One region of the Bradyrhizobium sp. JR4.1 genome, then DNA from elsewhere that is predicted to be linked to it. Evidence: predicted binding sites of a transcription regulator. Region 1 holds the regulator's gene; each other region holds the start of a gene.

Region 1 (2,198 bases):
GATTACATCACCGGCCGGTTCGGCTGAGGAGACGCGACATGGCTTCCGAACATACCGCAAAGGCTTTCGACACCGACCTCCAGGAACTCACCCGCCTGGTCGCCGAGATGGGCGGCATCGCCGAGCGCATGATCGTCGAGTCCGTCGACGCGCTGATCCGCCGCGACGTCCCGCTCGGCCAGCGCGTCGTTGCCATCGACACCGAGCTCGACGCGCTGCAGAAGCGCATCGAGGAGCGTGCGGTGCTCACCATCGCCCGCCGCCAGCCGATGGCGGTCGATCTGCGCGAGATCGTCGGCGCCATGCGCGTCGCGACTGATCTCGAGCGCATCGGCGACCTCGCCAAGAACATGGGCAAGCGCGTCGCGGCGCTGGAAACGGACTTCCATCCGCTCAAGCTGTTCCGCGGCCTCGAGCACATGACCGACCTCGTGCAGCAGCAGGTCAAGTCGGTGCTGGACGCCTATGCCGCGCATGATTTGCCGGCGGCGATGGCGGTGTGGAAGGGCGACGAGGAAGTCGACGCCATCTGCACCTCGTTGTTCCGCGAGCTCCTCACCTACATGATGGAGGATCCGCGCAACATCTCGTTCTGTATTCACCTGATGTTCTGCGCCAAGAACATCGAGCGGATCGGCGACCACGCCACCAACATCGCCGAGACCGTGTTCTACATGATCGAGGGCCAGGCGATCACCGACAAGCGGCCGAAGGGCGACATGACGACCTTCGCCAACACGGTACCGAACACCTGAAGACTTAAGGGAGCGACGACCCGATGGGCGCACGCATTATGGTGGTTGAGGACGAGGAAGCCCTGACCGAGCTTCTCCGCTACAACCTCGAAGGCGACGGCTATGACGTCGAGACGGTGATGCGCGGCGACGACGCCGACACCCGCCTCAAGGAGCACATCCCCGATCTGATCGTGCTCGACTGGATGCTGCCGGGCCTGTCGGGCATCGAACTGTGCCGGCGGCTTCGCACCCGTCCCGAGACCAAGCAGCTCCCGATCATCATGCTCACCGCGCGCGGCGAGGAGAGCGAGCGGGTGCGGGGTCTTGCGACCGGCGCCGACGATTACATCGTCAAGCCGTTCTCGGTGCCGGAGCTGCTGGCGCGCGTGAAGGGCCTGCTGCGGCGCGCGAGCCCCGAGCGGCTCGCCACCGTGCTTGCTTTTGGCGACATCGAGCTCGACCGTGACAAGCGCCGCGTGGCGCGCTCAGGCCGGCCGATCGATCTCGGTCCGACCGAATATCGCCTGCTGGAGTTCTTCCTGGAGCACCCGGGCCGGGTGTTCTCGCGCGAGCAACTGCTCGACAGCGTCTGGGGCCGCGACATCTATATCGACGAGCGTACCGTCGACGTGCATATCGGCCGCCTGCGCAAGCTGCTCAATCTCGGCCGCGAGCAAGACCCGATCCGCACCGTCCGCGGCGCCGGCTACGCGCTGGATGATCGGTTTGCGAAGGCGGAGCAGGTGTAGGGTTGCAGGCTTGTTTGTTGGCGAGCTGTCCCTGCATTCTCCGATGTCGTCCCGGACAAGCGAGCGCTGATCCGGGACCCATAACCACAGGGAGTGGTTTGGCGAAGACTCCGAGTTACCCCTTTCGCACGACTACTTCGTGCTCGGAGTATGGGTCCTGGCTTTCGCCAGGACGACACTGAAATTATTGAACTGTCTTTGCGCGACGACTTGCCGTGATTACCGCGGACCCGGCTTCACCGGTGCGCGGCGCCGATCCGACGCCGGCTGGTACGCAACACGCGAGTGCTGGGCGCAATAGGGCAGGCCGGACAGCGCCCGTCCACCGCAGAAGAAGAAGTCCGGGCTCGAGGGATCGCCGACCGGCCAGTGGCAGGTCGCCTCGTTCAATTCGAGCAGCGACAGCCGCTGGCTCATCGGCACCACGTTGTCGTAGGTGACCGGATCCGGCTCAGCCTCGACCTCGAAGGCCTGCGCCAGCGCGGTGTTGCCGCGCGAGATCGGGCGGCTCACCCGCATCATGTGCTGCGCGGGGCGCGCCTTGCGCGGCCGGGGCGCTGCCGATGATGGGCTCTTGGCGCGGCCCGAGAGGCCGAGCCTGTGCACTTTGCCGATCACGGCATTGCGGGTCACATTGCCGAGCTCCGCCGCGATCTGGCTGGCCGAAAGTCCGGCCTCCCAGAGCTTTTTCAGCTGCTCGACGCGATCATCG
Region 2 (2,198 bases), on a different contig from region 1:
GGGCCTACCGGCCGCGCCCGGCCTACCGCTTCACGGTCGAGAACTCGATCTATCTCGATCCGTCCTTCCACCGCCGCGGCATCGGGGCACTCCTGCTGGAGCGGCTGATCGTCGAATGCGAGGCACGCGGCTTCCGCCAGATGATTGCCGTGATCGGCGATTCCGCCAATGCCGGCTCGATCGGCGTGCACACCAAGGGCGGCTTCAAGATGATCGGCACGCATCCCAGCGTCGGGCTGAAATTCGGCCGCTGGCTGGACACGGTGATGATGCAGCGGGACCTTGGTGAGGGCGCGAAGAGCGTGCCGGGGAAGTAAGGCCCGTAGCCCGGGTGAGCGAAGCGATACCCGGGAAGGCTGCAAGCAAAGACCCGGATGTCGCTACGCTCATCCGGGCTACTGGATCCCTGCTCACACCACCGCCAATTTGCGATCGATCACCAGGAGCACGCGCTCCAGCTCGTGGCCGCGGCGCAGGATCAAGCCCGTCGCCGAGATCACGCTGTACATGCCCTGCTTGCGCGCGAGGCGCGGATCCTTCTCGATACGATAAATTGGCACTTCCGAGGCGCGGCGGAAGACCGAGAACACGGCGCGATCCCTGAGGAAGTCGATGGCATAGTCGCGCCACTCGCCGTCGGCGACCATCCGGCCGTAGAGATTGAGAATACGGTGCAGCTCGAGCCGATTGAACGTCACGCGGCTCAGCTGCGCATTCGAAGCGGCGGGGCGCGCCGCCGCGCGCTGTTCGCTCGGATCGGCATCCTCCGACAGACTCATAGGTCGCCTCCTGTCGCATCAGCATGACCGCGTCCGCGAAGACCGTCCCCGGAACCGCGGATCATGACAGTTGCATGATCGCGCCAACTGTTCCCCACCGCAAGGGGCCCCTGGAAGGACACTGGACCGGAGCAAACCGCCCACACGCAGCGGTGGAACTCTGTCGCGGCAAACCGTCACGGGATCGTTAGCAGGAATCATAGTGTCGCCGCTTTTCCGCCAAGCGACTGCCGCCCTGCATTGCGAAAAGACTTGTGTGCGTTGACCCGGTCCTTTCGGTTCCGGATTCCTCAGCCCCCAGCCCCCCGGGGCCGTCAGGATCGGGTCTGTTCGCACGACAAGGAGGGCCAACGCGAGTTGGTCCTTTTTTGTTTGGGTCGGTTTTGTCTGTGTCGGGATGTTTCTGCCTCGACGCATATCTCACCATCTCCGCACAAACTCTCTCCCCTCATCCTGAGGAGCCGCGAAGCGGCGTCTCGAAGGATCGAGGCCGAGCTGCCACAGTAGGGCCTGCATGGTTCGAGACGGCGCTGACGCGCCTCCTCACCATGAGGATTGAGAGCGTGCTTGAGTCGGAAGATTCGAAGTGTGCGCGTCAGTGCAGCGACGTATACGCCGCGCCCAGCATCGGGCCCGGCTTCTCGCGGCTGCCGTCCTGAACATAGACCACGGCACCGTCGACGCCGTCGCGCGTGAGGTTCTCGATCGGCACCGTCCAGCTTTCCGGACGGCCGGTCCAGTCGCCGACCTTGAGTAGGTTGCGCACCACGTTGTGATAGATGACCTGCTGTCCGCGATTTTCGCCGCGGCTGATCGCGATCGGCACCGATTTCGCAATCGAGCAGATCCAGACCTCGCCGTGGGACACGGTCGGCTCGTTGCTCGCGGCCACCGAGACGTTGATCTGCTTGCCCGCGAGCGACATCGTCACCGGCACGCTCATCACGCCCGTGCCCGTGTCGGTTTTGCCGATCGCGCTTTCGATGCCGGTGCGGTCGCTGCCGACGACATGCGTGGAGCCGTTGACCACGACCTGCGGTGTGTAGACTTCGCGATCGCCGCGCATGCGCGAATAGGCACGCTGCCGTGCAGAGAAGCGCGAATCGGCCAATGTGTCCTTCCAGCCGAGATAGTCCCAATAGTCGATCGGCATGCTCAGCGCGATGATCGAGGGATCGCGGGCGAGGTCGCCGATGATCTTGTCGGCCGGCGGGCAGGAGGAGCAGCCCTGCGAGGTAAACAATTCGACAACGGCGCGGGGATCAGCCTCGGCAGGACGAATGACGGCGACGATTGCACAGAGACCAAGAGCTCCCGACCAGAGGGCGCCGGACCAGCGTGAAACCAGATGAGAAGCCGTCATTGTTGTCATGTCGAACGCCGTACACCATTGCTCGTGAGAGGGAAATCTTACCGCCG
Region 3 (2,198 bases), 300 kb from region 1:
TGTCGTTCCTGATCCTGATGATCCTGGTCGCCGTCGCCGCGATCGATTTCGTCTCGGGAAAATTGCGGTTTGCGATTATTGGGCGAAGGGCGGTGGCCTGATCACCGATTTCGTAGGGTGGGCAAAGCGAAGCGTGCCCACCACTTCAATCGCGACGTTGGATAGATGGTGGGCAGGGCGCAAGCGCGCCTTTGCCCACCCTACGATTCTTCACCCGTTCTCCACCAGAAATTCCACCCGCTCCGCGGCAAAGCGCGAATGCTTGGTCACCAGCGGCTTGCCGTCGAGATCGTGGTCGGTGGCATCGACCACCAGGATCGGTCGTCCCAGCGCCAGATCGAGCCGCGCGGCGTCGGTGGCGTCGACAATGCCGGCGGTGATCCGGGTCGCGCCGCGGCGATAGTCGCGGACGCCGTAATGTTCGAGCAATTTCGTCATCGAGCGGGTGGCAGCAAAGACGTCGCCCGCACCCGGGAACAGCTGCGCCGACAGCCACGTCGTGGAGACGCAGATCGGCGTGCGGTCGGCGAGGCGCATCGCCTCGATCCGCACCAACGGTGCGCCGGCCTTCAATCCAAGTTCCCGCGCGAGTTCGCGGGTCGCGACATCATCGGACGCCTCGATCAGCCGGCCATGCGGTTCGCGGCCGTCGGCGCCGACGATCTCGGAGAAGCGGGTCCGCGAGCGCAGTGGATAAGCGAGCTTCTGCGCCTCGACATAGGTTCCGCTGCCGCGTTCGGCCCGCACGATGCCGCGCTCGGCAAGCGCGGCCAGCGCGCGTCGCACGGTGTGGCGGTTCACGCGATAGGTTTCGGCGATCTCCACCTCGCCCGGCAGCTTGTCGCCGGCCGCAAAGCGGCCGTCGGCGATGCCGCGCTCGATGCCGTCGGCAACGAGGCGCCACAACGCCACGCCGGAGGAGGCTGTGTCCTGCATGCTCATGTGGCTCGGAAGCTACTCCAGAAATCACGCCTTTGTCACGAAACAGTCATGGCGCTCCCGTATGAAGTTGTCTAGTATCATAGACAACTTGGATTCGGCAAGTTCTGCAGAAAGTTTCGGTGGATCTGGTGACCCAGCACAACAATCAGCAAGCCCAGCGCAAGGCCGCAATGGCCGTGCTGGCGCACGCGGAGGCGGGCGAGATCGCCGCTCGCCTCCGCGCTCTCGCTTTGCCGGCGCATCAGGATCTGCGCGCGCCGGAAAACGGCCTCGTCATGCTGCGCGGCCGGGTCGGCGGCGACGGTGCGCCATTCAATCTCGGCGAAGCGACGGTGTCGCGGGCTGCGGTGCGGCTTGCGAGCGGCGAGGTCGGTTTCGGTTACACGCTCGGTCGCGACGGTGAGAAGGCGCGGCTGATTGCGCTGTGCGATGCGCTGGTGCAGTCCAGCGATTTCAGTGGCGCGGTGGAGCGGGACATCATCGCGCCGTTGCGTGAGCAGCTTATGGTCAGGCGCAAGCAAGCGGCGGCCGAGACCGCTGCGACGAAGGTTGATTTCTACACCATGGTGCGCGGTGAGGGGTGAGATCATGACCACGATTGCGGAACTGCCGCCGGGGTTCGCCGATAAGGTGCTGTCGGCGCAATCGACCTTTCGCTCGGTCATGGACGCGATGGCGCGGCCGGGGTCGGTCCAGCGCATCGTGCCGACATCAGGCGCGCCTCATGTGATGATGCGCGGCACGGCCGCGATCGCGCTGACGCTGTTCGATCACGACACGCCGCTCTGGCTCGATGCGCGCATGTCGGAAAGCACCGACGTGACAAAATGGCTGAAGTTCCACACGGGCGCGCCGGTGGTGCAGGATTCCTCGATCGTCAGCTTCGCGCTGATCAGCGAAGGCGGGGCGCTGCCTTCGCTCGAGCGCTTCGCGCTCGGCACCAGCGAATATCCGGACCGGTCGACCACGCTGATCCTTCAGGTCGAGAGCCTGCATTCGGGGCGCAGCTTCGAGCTGCGCGGTCCCGGCATCGACGGCGTCGCGACGCTCAAGGCCTCGATCAAGCCGTTCGACCTGTTCGAGCGACTTCGTATTAACGAAGCGCTGTTTCCGCGCGGCATCGATGTGGTCCTGGTCGCGGATGATGCCGTGGTTGCGGTCCCGCGCACCACGCGCGTCGTGAGCAAGGGAAGCTAAGCATGTATGTCGCAGTCAAAGGCGGCGAACGCGCCATCGAGAACGCCCATCGCCTGCTC
Region 4 (2,198 bases), on a different contig from region 1:
CAGATCGGGCCGGTCGAGGCGGGTGAGCTGCGAGAGCTCGTTCATGGCGAGCACGCCATCGACCAAAAACACCTCGTCGTCGGCGGTCGACAGCGCGTGCTGTACGAAGCTGCGCAGCTGCTCCGGCATCTTGGCATCGATCTCGAGCCGGATCACCGAGCCGCGGCGGCGGCGCTTCAGCGCGGTCTCGAACAAGCGGACGAGATCCTCGGCCTCTTCCTCGATTTCGAGTTCGGAGTCGCGGATGACACGGAAGGCGCCCTGGCCGTGAAGATTGTAGCCGGGGAACAGGCGGTTGATGAATAGCGCGGTGGCCTGCTCCAGCGAGATCAGCCGGACGACCTTGCCCTCGGCCGGCAGGCGGATGAAGCGGTCGATCTTGCCGGGCATGCGGATCAGCGCGTTCATCTGCTTGCCGTCGGCGGCGCGCGTGAGCTGGAGCGCGATGGTGAAGCCGAGGCTCGGAATGAACGGGAAGGGGTGGGCCGGGTCGATCGCGAGCGGTGTCAGCAGCGGGAACACGTTGCTGAGGAAGTAGTCCTCGACCCAGGTTCGTTCCGCTTTGGTGACTTCCTTGCCCTCGACCAGCACGATGCCCTCGTCGGCGAGCGTGCCGCGCAGGTCGCGCCAGATTGCCTGCTGGTCGGAGGCAAGCTGCGAGACGGTCCGGTTGATCAGTGCGAGCTGCTCGGACGGGGTCAGACCGTCGGGGCTGCGCTCGGCAATGCCTTCGCGCACCTGGGCCTTGATGCCGGCAACGCGGACCATGAAGAACTCGTCGAGGTTATTCGCTGAAATCGACAGGAATCGCACCCGCTCCAGCATGGGGTGGCTGGGATTGACCGATTCCTCCAGGACGCGGCGGTTGAAGTGCAGCCAGGAGAGCTCGCGATTGATGAACCGCTCGGGGCTCGATGCGATCGCCGGCGGGCCTTCGGCTTCCGGGGTTTTCTCTTTAACTTCAACAGCTTGCGCAGAATCCATCAGAAGTCGATCCATCCAGTTCGCCCCAATTTGCGACTTACGCGCAAAACCCGCGGGAGCATGTGTTAGAGCGATGACGTTTCGATGACATTGATGTTCCGCGGCCCGGCCGCGTCAAGCCGCCTTGGTCAGACATCCCGGAGCAGCTCGGCCGCCAGGGCCCGGGTGACGGGGCGGCCGAGGCGCAGGGCCTCGCTGTCCAGCAGGTCCACAGCCCGTCGGGCGGCGGCCGAGGACCGCTCCAGGCGAGTGGCGAGGTAGCTGACCACGCTCTCGTCCATGGCGAGCTGGCGGTCGGCGCAGAATTTGACGATCAGGCCGCGGAAGAGCTGGTCGTCAGGCGGCAGCAGCGAGATAACGGGGACAGCGCGGAGCCGCGAGCGCAGGTCGGCGAGCTCGATCTCGAGAGAGGCGGGCGCCTCGCGTCCGGTGAAGAGGACGTAGGCGCCGTCCTCGCGGGCCAGATTCATCAGATGGAACAGGGCGCGCTCATCGAATTCCCTCGCCTTGGGATCCTCGACCACCAGCGCGCCGGTGGCGAGCGCAGCCGGGACGGCTTCGGCGGTCAGCCCATTGGCCGTGGTCGAGCGGGCGCCTGAGGCCTCGGCCCAGATCGCGGCGAGATGGCTCTTGCCGCTTCCTTCCGGGCCGGCCAGCCACATGATCCGGTTCGGCCATTCCGGCCAGGCGTCGATGAGGGCAAGACCGGCGGCGTTGACGGGGCCTTCGAGGAAATTGTCCCGGCTCAGGCTCTCCGCATGCGGAAGCGAAAACGCCAATTGTCGGGGATGAACGCGGCCTGGCACGCTTGCTTTGCTCCGTGCCGGCATATGCCGGCTTGGTTTGAAGAGATGCGACTTAATCGAACGGGAGTTGGCCTTTGCGGGGCCGCTTCCCAACTCATTTGGCCTCGATCGTGCTGCTACTTGGCCTCGATCGTGCTCATGTGCCGCAACCATTCGACGAGATAGAGCGACACGGAGGAGAGCGTGAAGATCGTGACGAGGCCCATCAGGATTATATCATAAGGACCGGCTTTGAAGCCGAAGGCGAGGGCGGCCAGCACCAGCGCTGCGAACGCCACCTGGGCCACAGTGTTGAGCTTGGATACCTTCGAGGGCTTCATCTCCACAGGGCGGTCGAACAGCCACGATATGATCACGGCGGCGACGATCATGATGTCGCGCGAGACCACCAGGATGACGATCCAGCGC

The links. Region 1 encodes PhoB, which activates phosphate uptake and scavenging genes when phosphate is short. Its sites were predicted from a motif close to TGTCATNNANCTGTCAT; they were not measured.
Region 2: ABIB90_RS24185 (DUF2794 domain-containing protein) is a predicted target of PhoB. The motif match lies at 843-859, and genes of this name have one in related genera.
Region 3: phnF (phosphonate metabolism transcriptional regulator PhnF) is a predicted target of PhoB. The motif match lies at 976-992, and genes of this name have one in related genera.
Region 4: ABIB90_RS27340 (RNA degradosome polyphosphate kinase) is a predicted target of PhoB. The motif match lies at 1,058-1,074, and genes of this name have one in related genera.

The regions. Positions count from the first base shown of each region.
Region 1 covers NZ_JBEPRY010000001.1:555,807-558,004, reverse strand. Annotated here, with positions in the region: gene pstB (phosphate ABC transporter ATP-binding protein PstB) at 1-27, shown strand, start outside; gene phoU (phosphate signaling complex protein PhoU) at 39-755, shown strand; gene phoB (phosphate regulon transcriptional regulator PhoB) at 779-1,486, shown strand; gene ABIB90_RS02805 (GcrA family cell cycle regulator) at 1,706-2,198, opposite strand, start outside.
Region 2 covers NZ_JBEPRY010000013.1:115,719-117,916, forward strand. Annotated here, with positions in the region: gene ABIB90_RS24180 (GNAT family N-acetyltransferase) at 1-317, shown strand, start outside; gene ABIB90_RS24185 (DUF2794 domain-containing protein) at 411-779, opposite strand; gene ABIB90_RS24190 (DUF1223 domain-containing protein) at 1,375-2,151, opposite strand.
Region 3 covers NZ_JBEPRY010000001.1:257,261-259,458, reverse strand. Annotated here, with positions in the region: gene phnE (phosphonate ABC transporter, permease protein PhnE) at 1-101, shown strand, start outside; gene phnF (phosphonate metabolism transcriptional regulator PhnF) at 211-942, opposite strand; gene phnG (phosphonate C-P lyase system protein PhnG) at 1,113-1,526, shown strand; gene phnH (phosphonate C-P lyase system protein PhnH) at 1,531-2,139, shown strand; gene ABIB90_RS01340 (carbon-phosphorus lyase complex subunit) at 2,142-2,198, shown strand, end outside.
Region 4 covers NZ_JBEPRY010000016.1:135,572-137,769, forward strand. Annotated here, with positions in the region: gene ABIB90_RS27340 (RNA degradosome polyphosphate kinase) at 1-984, opposite strand, end outside; gene ABIB90_RS27345 (P-loop NTPase family protein) at 1,113-1,790, opposite strand; gene ABIB90_RS27350 (CDP-alcohol phosphatidyltransferase family protein) at 1,907-2,198, opposite strand, start outside.